2 regions of the Nocardiopsis gilva YIM 90087 genome follow, and region 1 is predicted to be linked to the other one. Evidence: riboswitches for the same ligand, from Rfam matches in the RefSeq annotation. Region 1 holds a riboswitch; the other holds the start of a gene.
The links. Region 1 has a riboswitch for cobalamin ahead of cobN (cobaltochelatase subunit CobN). Riboswitches for the same ligand answer to the same signal wherever they lie in the genome.
Positions count from the first base shown of each region.

Region 2: linked by a shared signal. The riboswitch ahead of metE (5-methyltetrahydropteroyltriglutamate--homocysteine S-methyltransferase) and the one ahead of cobN (cobaltochelatase subunit CobN) in region 1 are both predicted to bind cobalamin.

Region 1 is NZ_CP022753.1:2,109,007-2,113,422, forward strand. Features, by position in the region: gene CDO52_RS09755 (ABC transporter ATP-binding protein) at 1-350, opposite strand, end outside; gene CDO52_RS09760 (ABC transporter permease) at 343-999, opposite strand; gene CDO52_RS09765 (hypothetical protein) at 1,341-1,892, opposite strand; cobalamin riboswitch at 2,029-2,172, shown strand; partial or broken gene cobN (cobaltochelatase subunit CobN) at 2,235-4,416, shown strand, end outside.
Region 2 is NZ_CP022753.1:4,315,163-4,319,578, forward strand. Features, by position in the region: gene metE (5-methyltetrahydropteroyltriglutamate--homocysteine S-methyltransferase) at 1-2,230, opposite strand, end outside; cobalamin riboswitch at 2,407-2,629, opposite strand; gene CDO52_RS19415 (polysaccharide deacetylase family protein) at 2,896-4,416, shown strand, end outside.

The DNA of each region.
Region 1 (4,416 bases):
GTCATGTGCGGGAACAACCCGGCCTGCTGGATGACGTAGCCGATGTGGCGGCGCAGCTCGTCGGGGCGCTGCGCCTTGGCGTCGCTGTCACCGATCATGATGCGGCCCGTCGTCGGCTCGATCAGCCGGTTGATCATCCGCATCGTGGTGGTCTTGCCGCACCCGGAGGGGCCGAGCAGGACGACGATCTCTCCGGCCGGGATCGTCATGGTCAGATTGTCGACGGCGGTCTCCGCGGAGGCGCCGAACCGCTTCGTCACCTCGATGAGGCGGATGGGGACGCCCCCGGCACGGTCACCGCTCGCGGCGGGGTCGGCCGGCGTTCGCGGGGCGGTGGTGCTCTCAGGCATGGATTCGAATTCCTCGTGAGGTGGTCAACTTGCCGATCAGGACGAAGATGAGGTCGAACAGCAGCGCCAGCACGACGATGCCCAGCGTGCCCGCCAGCGCCATGTTCGGCGCGTTGACCGTGCCGAGGCGGCCCTGGGCGCTGAAGATCAGCTGGCCCAGACCGGGCCCGTTGACGAAGGCGGCGATGGCGCCGATGCCCATCGCGAGCTGGGTGGACACGCGCAGCCCGGCCAGGATCGCGGGCCAGGCCAGCGGGAGCTGGACCCGGAACAGGGCGCGGGTGCGGCTCATGCCGATGCCGTGCGCGGCGTCCACCAGTGCCGGGTCGACGCCGTTCAGTCCGGAGATCGTGTTGCGCAGGATGGGCAGCAGCGAGTAGAGCACGATCGCCGTCACCGTCGGCGCCACGCCCAGTCCGAGGGGCGTGATCAGCAGGCCGAGCATGGCCAGCGAGGGGATGGTGAAGATGATGCTGGTGGTGCCGGTGGTCAGCGCGGCGGCCGTCTCGTTCCGGAATGCCAGCACGCCGATCCCCACCCCCAGGACGGCCGCGATCAGAATGCACTGCGCGATCAGGCTGGCGTGCTGGGTCGCCTGCATCACGATCGTGTCGGAATGCCGGTCGACGTACGCCAAGAAGTCGGTCACGATGCGAGCGCCTCCCGAGCAGGGGAGCACACGCCTTGAGCGGAATCGGTCATGAGGGGCAACGTAGCCGCGTGAATCCGGAGTACGCGTCGAGACGAATAAGGTGATCGTTCTGTTGTCGGATCAGAATTGAACCGCAACGCCGCGACGCTTGACGTCGGATTGCGGCGCGGCGTTCCGTTTGTCCGAGAAATCCGCTCTGACCTGCGTTCTTCTGTCCATTTTCGGTGGTCGGCGGGGCGCTTTTCACGTCTCGGTCACACGTTGTGTCAGGGCAGGCTCACAGGGCGACCCACTCTCGCGTTCCTATCCACGGCCGTTGTCCGCGTTCTCATACGTCCTCACGGCATGGCCGCCAGCGAACGGGCGTAATTGACGTGCTGCACCACCTGCATCATCGTCGACGGATCGCGGGCAGGGATGAGCGTCGAATGCACGATCCCGTGTCCCTGCACGGTCACCTGAATGCTCCCAGTAATCCTGCGCTCTTTCATGAGGAGAAACAAGAGCCCGAGGAGACAGAAGACGAAGAACAGGATGGCCAGCACGATCGCCACCGGCGGAATGGTCTCGTGCTGCTGTGTCATGTCGTTGACGTTCCACATGCTGCCCTTGATCGGAAAACGTCCCGAGGGGGTGATCACCTCGGTGCGGGTGACGGTGATGTCCCCGATCGTGGTGAGCGGCACATTATCGGCACCGGAGACCTCCGACGGGCCCTGCCACCCTCCGGTCTGCGGCGTTCCGCCATAGGGGGACACCTCGCCCGGATGTGGCTGCGCGCCCGACGGATACGGTGCGCCGCCCGGATGGGGCTGTTCGAACGGGGTATCGGGCCGCTGCTGTCCGAACGGGTCGCTCGGGCCGGGCGAGGGGTAGGGATCGTGGGTCATGCCCGCGATTCTTTCTTACGGAGTGACGGCCCTGAAACCCCGGAGTGGCAGGCGTTCCGGCGATCAGCGGACGGGGGCGCGGTGGTCCCCTGCGGGCACACCGCGCTCTTCTGCGAGGATGGGCGACGGCGGTGCGCAGGAACCCGGTGCGAATCCGGGGCGGTCCCGCCACTGTGACCAGGGAGTGAACCCGCCCACACACGCCACTGCCGCGGCGGCTCGCGGGTGCGAACGCGGTGGGAAGGCAGCGGGGAGCGGCGATCTGGGAGCCAGGAGACTGCGCGCCGACACGCATCTGTTCGGTCACGGGGCGCGGACCCCGGCGAAGACGAAGGACCACGAGTGGCAACGATCCTGCTGCTGTCCACGGCCGATACCGAGTTGCTGGCGGCGCGCGCCGCCGACGCGGGCTACCGGACCGCCAACCCGGCCCGCACCGACCCCGACGACCTCCCCGCCCTGCTGGACGGCGTCGACGTCGCGGTCGTGCGGCTGCTCGGCGGGCGCGAGGCGTGGCCGCAGGGCCTGGACACCCTCCGGGCGAGCGGGGTTCCGCTCGTCGCGCTCGGCGGCGAGGCGGCCCCCGACGCCGAGCTCATCGCGTTCTCCACGGTGCCCTCCGGCGTCGCCACCGAGACCCACGCCTACCTGCGCGAGGGCGGCATCGGCAACCTCCGCCAACTGGCCCGCTTCCTCTCCGACACCGTGCTGCTCACCGGCGAGGGCTTCGAGCCGCCGGAGCGCATGCCCGACTACGGCGTGCACGGCTCCTACGGCTCCGACCCCCAGCGCCCGACCGTGGCCGTGGTGTTCTACCGGGCGCACGAGCTGTCGGGGAACACCGCCTTCATCGACGTGCTGTGCGAGGCGATCGAGGCCGCAGGAGGCAACGCCCTGCCGGTGTTCTCCGGCTCGCTGCGCGGCCTGACCGCCGAGACCCACCCGGGCCTGTTCGAGCTGCTCGGCCGCGCCGACGCCGTCATCACCACGGTGCTGGCGGCCGGTGGGGCGGTGGCCGCCGACGCTAGTGGGGGCGGCGACGAGGACGCCTGGGACGCCGGGGCGCTGGCCGCGCTGGACGTGCCCATCCTCCAGGGACTGGTGCTCACCTCCAGCCGCGAGCGCTGGCAGGCCTCCGACGCCGCCCTGACCCCGATGGACGCCGGGATGCAGGTCGCGATCCCGGAGTTCGACGGGCGGCTGATCACCGTCCCCTTCTCGTTCAAGGAGACGGGGGAGGACGGCCAGATCCCGGTCTACGCCGCCGACCCCGAGCGCGCCGCGCGCATCGCCGGGATCGCCGTGCGCCACGCCCGCCTGCACGCCGTTCCCCCGGAGCGGCGCCGCCTGGCCGTGGTGCTGTCCTCCTACCCGACCAAGCACTCCCGGGTGGGCAACGCCGTCGGCCTGGACACCCCCGCCTCGGCGGTGCGGCTGTTCCGGCTCCTGGCCGAGCGCGGCTACGACCTCGGCTCCGACGACACGCTGTGGCGCGTGCCCGGTCCGGAGGAGGACCGCCGCGAGGACGACGGCGACCCGCTGATCCACGCTCTGATCAGCGCCGGGGGCCACGACGTCGAATGGCTCAGCGAGGAGCAGCTCGCCCGCGCCGACGCCCGCGTCCCGCTGGACGACTACCGCCGCTGGTTCGACGCCCTGCCCGCCGAACTGACCGCGGGCATCCGGGAGCACTGGGGCGAGCCGCCGGGCGAGCTCTACGTCGACGACTCCTCGGGCCGCCCCGAGATCGTGCTGGCCAGCCTGCGGTTCGGCAACGTCGTGCTGATGATCCAGCCGCCGCGGGGCTTCGGCGAGAACCCGATCGCGATCTACCACGACCCGGACCTGCCGCCCTCGCACCACTACCTGGCGGCCTACCGCTGGCTGGAGACCGCGCGAAAGGACGGCGGATTCGGCGCCGACGCCGTCGTCCACCTGGGCAAGCACGGCACCCTGGAGTGGCTGCCCGGCAAGGGGCTGGGACTGGCGGCCGAGGACGCCCCCGACGCGGTTCTCGGCGACCTCCCCTTCGTCTACCCGTTCATCGTCAACGACCCCGGCGAGGGCACGCAGGCCAAGCGCCGCTCGCACGCCACCGTGGTCGACCACCTCGTCCCGCCGATGGCGCGCGCCGACACCTACGGCGACATCGCCAAGCTCGAACAGCTGTTGGACGAGTACGCCCTCGTCAGCGACCTCGACCCGGACAAGGCCCCGGCGCTGCGCGCGCAGATCTGGACGCTGATCAAGGCCGCCGAGCTCCACCACGACCTGCACCAGGACGAGATGCCCGGCGAGGACGACTTCGACGACTTCGTCATGCACGTCGACGGGTACCTCTGCGAGATCAAGGACGTGCAGATCCGCGACGGCCTGCACATCCTCGGCGCCGCGCCGGAGGGCGAGGCGCGGGTCAACCTCGTGCTGGCCGTGCTGCGCGCCTCGCAGGTGTGGGCCGGGCAGGTGGGCGCCCTGCCCGGGCTGCGGGCGGCCCTGGCGGAGGCCTTCGGGCTGGAGGAGAAAA
Region 2 (4,416 bases), 2.2 Mb from region 1:
GGGCCGGTTCGACCTCCGCGTAGCCGCGGGTCTTCAGCCCGCAGTCGGGGTTGACCCACAGCCGCCCCGGATCGACCGCCCGCAGGGCGTCGCGCAGTGCCGCCTCGATCTCGTCGGCCGTGGGCACCCGGGGCGAGTGGATGTCGTAGACACCCGGGCCGATGCCCCGCTTGTACCCCGCGACGGCCAGGTCGTCGACCAGTTCCATGTGGGAGCGGGCCGCCTCGACGCTGGTGACGTCAGCGTCCAGCTGTTCGATGGCGCCGACGATCCGCCCGAACTCCGAATAGCACATGTGCGTGTGGATCCGGGTGGTGTCGGCAACGCCGGAGGTCGCCAGCCGGAACGAGCCGATCGCCCAGGCGAGGTAGTCGGCGTGGTAATCGGCGCGCAGCGGCAGCAGCTCGCGCAGGGCGGCCTCGTCGACCTGGATGTGCCGGATCCCCGCCCGCTCCAGGTCGGAGACCTCGTCGCGCAGCGCGAGCGCCACCTGGCGGGCGGTGTCGCCCAGCGGCTGGTCGTCCCGCACGAACGACCAGGCCAGCATGGTGACCGGGCCGGTGAGCATGCCCTTGACGGGCTTGGACGTGCGCGACTGGGCGTAGGTGATCCACTCGACGGTCATCGGCTCGGGCCGGGAGACGTCGCCGTAGAGGATCGGCGGGCGGACGCACCGCGACCCGTAGGACTGCACCCACCCCTTCTGGGTCGTGACGAAGCCGTCCAGGCGCTCGGCGAAGTACTGCACCATGTCGTTGCGCTCGGGCTCGCCGTGGACGAGGACGTCCAGGCCGATGTCCTCCTGCAGCGCGAGGACGCGGTCGATCTCGGCGCGCATCCGCCGCGTGTACTCCGCGTCGTCGATCCGCCCGGCGCGGTGGTCGGCGCGCGCCTTGCGCACATCGGCGGTCTGCGGGAACGAACCGATGGTGGTCGTCTGCAGCGGCGGGTCGTCGGTCCGGGCCGCACCGCGCTGGTCGTGCCCGTTGCGGGCCACGTCGTCGCCCAGCGCGTCCAGCCGTGCGCGCACCCGGCGGTTGACGAACGCCCCGCTGTCCGGGGCTGAGGCACGCGCCCGCTCCAGCTCCGCCGCGATGCCCTCGTCCCCGGCCGACAGCGCCCGGCCGAGCAGCACGACCTCGTCGAGCTTCTGGCGGGCGAACGCCAGCCGCTCGCGGATCACCGGGTCGAGCTCGGTCTCGGCGTCCAGGTCGATGGGCACGTGCAGCAGGGAGCAGGAGGTGCCGACGACGATCCCGCGGGCCAGGCCCAGGAGCGAGCCCAGGGTGGACAGCGCCTTGGGCAGGTCCGCCCGCCACACGTTGCGGCCGTCGACGACGCCCGCGACCAGGGTGGTGTCACCCAGGCCCGAGATGGCGGCGATCTCGTCGACCGACTCCGGCCCGGCCACCAGGTCCAGGCCGATCCGCTCCACCGGGGTTCGCTTGAGGACCTCCAGCGCCTCGGTGCCGATCGACCCGAAATAGGTGGAGACGAGAATCTCGGGGCGGTTGGTGAGCTCGCCGAGCCGACCGTAGGCGCGCTCCAGCGCCACCAGCTCGGCGCGGCCGTCATCGGTCGCCAGGATGGGCTCGTCCAGCTGCACCTGGCGCGCGCCGGCGGCGGCCAGGAGCTCCAGCAGCTCGGCGTAGCGGCCGAGGAGGTCGTCCAGGAGCTCCAGCGGCCGCCAGCCCTGCGGGGCGTCCGCGGCGGGCTTGGCCAGCATCAGGAAGGTGAGCGGGCCGACGAGCACCGGCCGGGTGACGATGCCCAGCCCCTTGGCCTGGGCGAACTCCGAGAGGGGCTTGGTGGAGGCGGCCAGGCGGGGCCGCTGGTCGGGGGACAGTTCCGGGACCAGGTAGTGGTAGTTGGTGTCGAACCACTTGGTCATCTCCAGGGGCGCGATGTCGTCGGAGCCCCGGGCCATCGCGAAGTAGCGCCGCAGCTCGGCCTCGCGGTCGTCCCCGGCGAAGTCGGGGGTGCGGAAGCGCTCCGGCACCAGGTCGAACAGGACCGCGGTGTCGAGCATGTGGTCGTAGCAGGAGAACGTGTTGGACGGGATCTCCGCCACCCCGGCGTCGCGCAGGGTCTCCCAGACGCCGCGGCGCAGCCGGGCCGCGACGGCGTCCAGTTCGGAGGCGGGGACGCGTCCCGCCCAGTAGGCCTCGCTCGCCCGCTTGAGCTCGCGGTTGGGGCCGATGCGGGGGTATCCGTGCACGGTGGTCGTCATCGGACGGCACCGCCTCGAAGCGAGGTTCGGGTTCTCATGGCTTCTTCTCTCCCTCGTCGAACAGCCGTTGGCGGTCCAGCCGTGCCGTTCGGGAGCAACGCATGAGCGCGTGCGCGGTGAAGCGCCCGTCGCCCGCGGCCCTCCCTCGAGGCACGTGGACCAACCGCGGACGCGGGGGCGTCCACGGGCGGAGGGCAGGTATTCGGACTCGTGGGCGTACGTGCCGGGGTGCCGACACGCGGGCCTACCGGCCGTCGCTTCCCAGGCGGGTCGTGCCCAGTGCTGTTGACGGCTCTCGTTCCCACTCACCGCTGCGGGGCAGTCCCGGATTCGCACCGGGTTCCCTCTTTCGACACGCGCGACTGCTGCCGTGCGTGTACCGACCGCGGCTGCCAGTATAGGGATCCGTTTGCGCGCGGCTCGGTCGGGCATGCCCTCATGCGCCCGAAACATCCCCGTTCCTGCGGTTTTGCGTTTCGGACAGCGGGTGTTGACGCTCTTATTGCCCGCCATGTCAGCGGGCAGGCCCTTGACCGTTCTAAGCTCGTTCGGTGGGCCCGGTTGCACCTGCTGAACACCCCCTGGCGAAGGCGATCCGGACCCTTGAGCAACCGAGAATTCGGGTCTGAAAAACTCCCCACCAATTGCGAAAGACGTTCCTTCCCTTGCAGACAGAGCCCGGCGAACCCGACGCGCCGTTCACCACACCCAACTCGCCCGCGCCGACTTCGGCAGGTCGGCGCACCCCACGCCTCCCGCGAGCCTCCGCTCCGATCGCGCTCGCACTCGTGACCGCCCTGGCGCTCGCCGCCTGCTCCTCCCCGGACGCCGAGCACAAGTCCGACAAGCCCGAGCGGGCCAAGGCGACCGGCAAGGCCGACGAGCTCACCGTCGTCGATCTCGACAACGTCCCGGACGTGACCGAGGAGACGAAGGAGACCGAGGAGTCCGGCGTCACGGCGGAGCTGGCCTACCCGAAGATCCCCAACGCCGACCCGCTGACGAAGCGGCTGGGCGAGATCACCGGCCAGGAGCGGGACGACTTCCTCGGCGCCAACTCCAAGGCCAAGGACATCAAGATCGGCTGGAACCTGAGCGTCGCGGGCGACGACGTCGTGGCGGTCCGGCTCACCCAGGACGAGAAGGACGACGAGGGCGAGCACACCGCCTACGCGACCTACTGGTACGACACCACCACGGGGACCACCGCCTACTCCACCGAGCTGCTGGCCGGGCAGAAGGAGCTGGAGACCCTCGACGGCCTGGTGAAGAAGGCGCTCAAGGACAAGGACGCCGCGGACACCTCCCAGCTCTACCCGATCCTGCGGTCGTACGACTCGATGGGCTTCAACCCCGACGGCGACCTCGTCGTGGAGTTCGACGAGGGCCAGGTGGCCCCGGTGAAGTCCGGCCGGATCTCCGCCGTCATCCCGAAGGAGGACGTCGACCCGCTGCTGTCGGACTTCGGCAAGAAGGCCCAGGCCGCGGCCGTCGTCGTCACCCCCGACTACCGGATCGAGAAGGCGGCGACGCCCCCGAAGGACGGCGCCGACGCCGAGATCCCCGGGATGATGCCGGTGCGCGACGACAGCGTCGACTGCTCCGACCCCGCGTCCAAGTGCATCGCGCTCACCTTCGACGACGGCCCGGGCGAGCGCACGCCGGAGCTGCTCGACGCCCTCGCCGAGTACGACGCCAAGGCCACCTTCTTCCTCACCGGCGAGCCCGTGCAGGAACACGCGTCCACGGTGCGGCGCGAGTACGCCGAAGGCCACGAGCTCGCCAACCACACCGTGCACCACCCCGACCTGACCCGGCAGGCCGAGGTCCGGGTCCGCGCGGAGCTCGACACGGTCAACGACCTGGTCCGGCGCGAGACCGGGTTCAGCCTGGAGCTCATGCGCCCGCCGTACGGCGCCACCAACGACATGGTCTCCAAGATCTCCAAGGAGAAGGGGCTCGCGGAGATCATCTGGAGCGTCGACACCAACGACTGGAAGGACCGCAACGCCTCCATCGTGTCCAAGCGCGCGGTGCAGGGCGCCCAGCCCGGGTCGATCATCCTGATGCACGACATCCACGGCACGACCATCGACGCCGTCCCCTCCATCCTCAAGCAGCTGGATGAGAAGGGCTACAAGATGGTCACGGTGTCCCAGTTGCTCGGTGACACCGAGCCGGGCAAG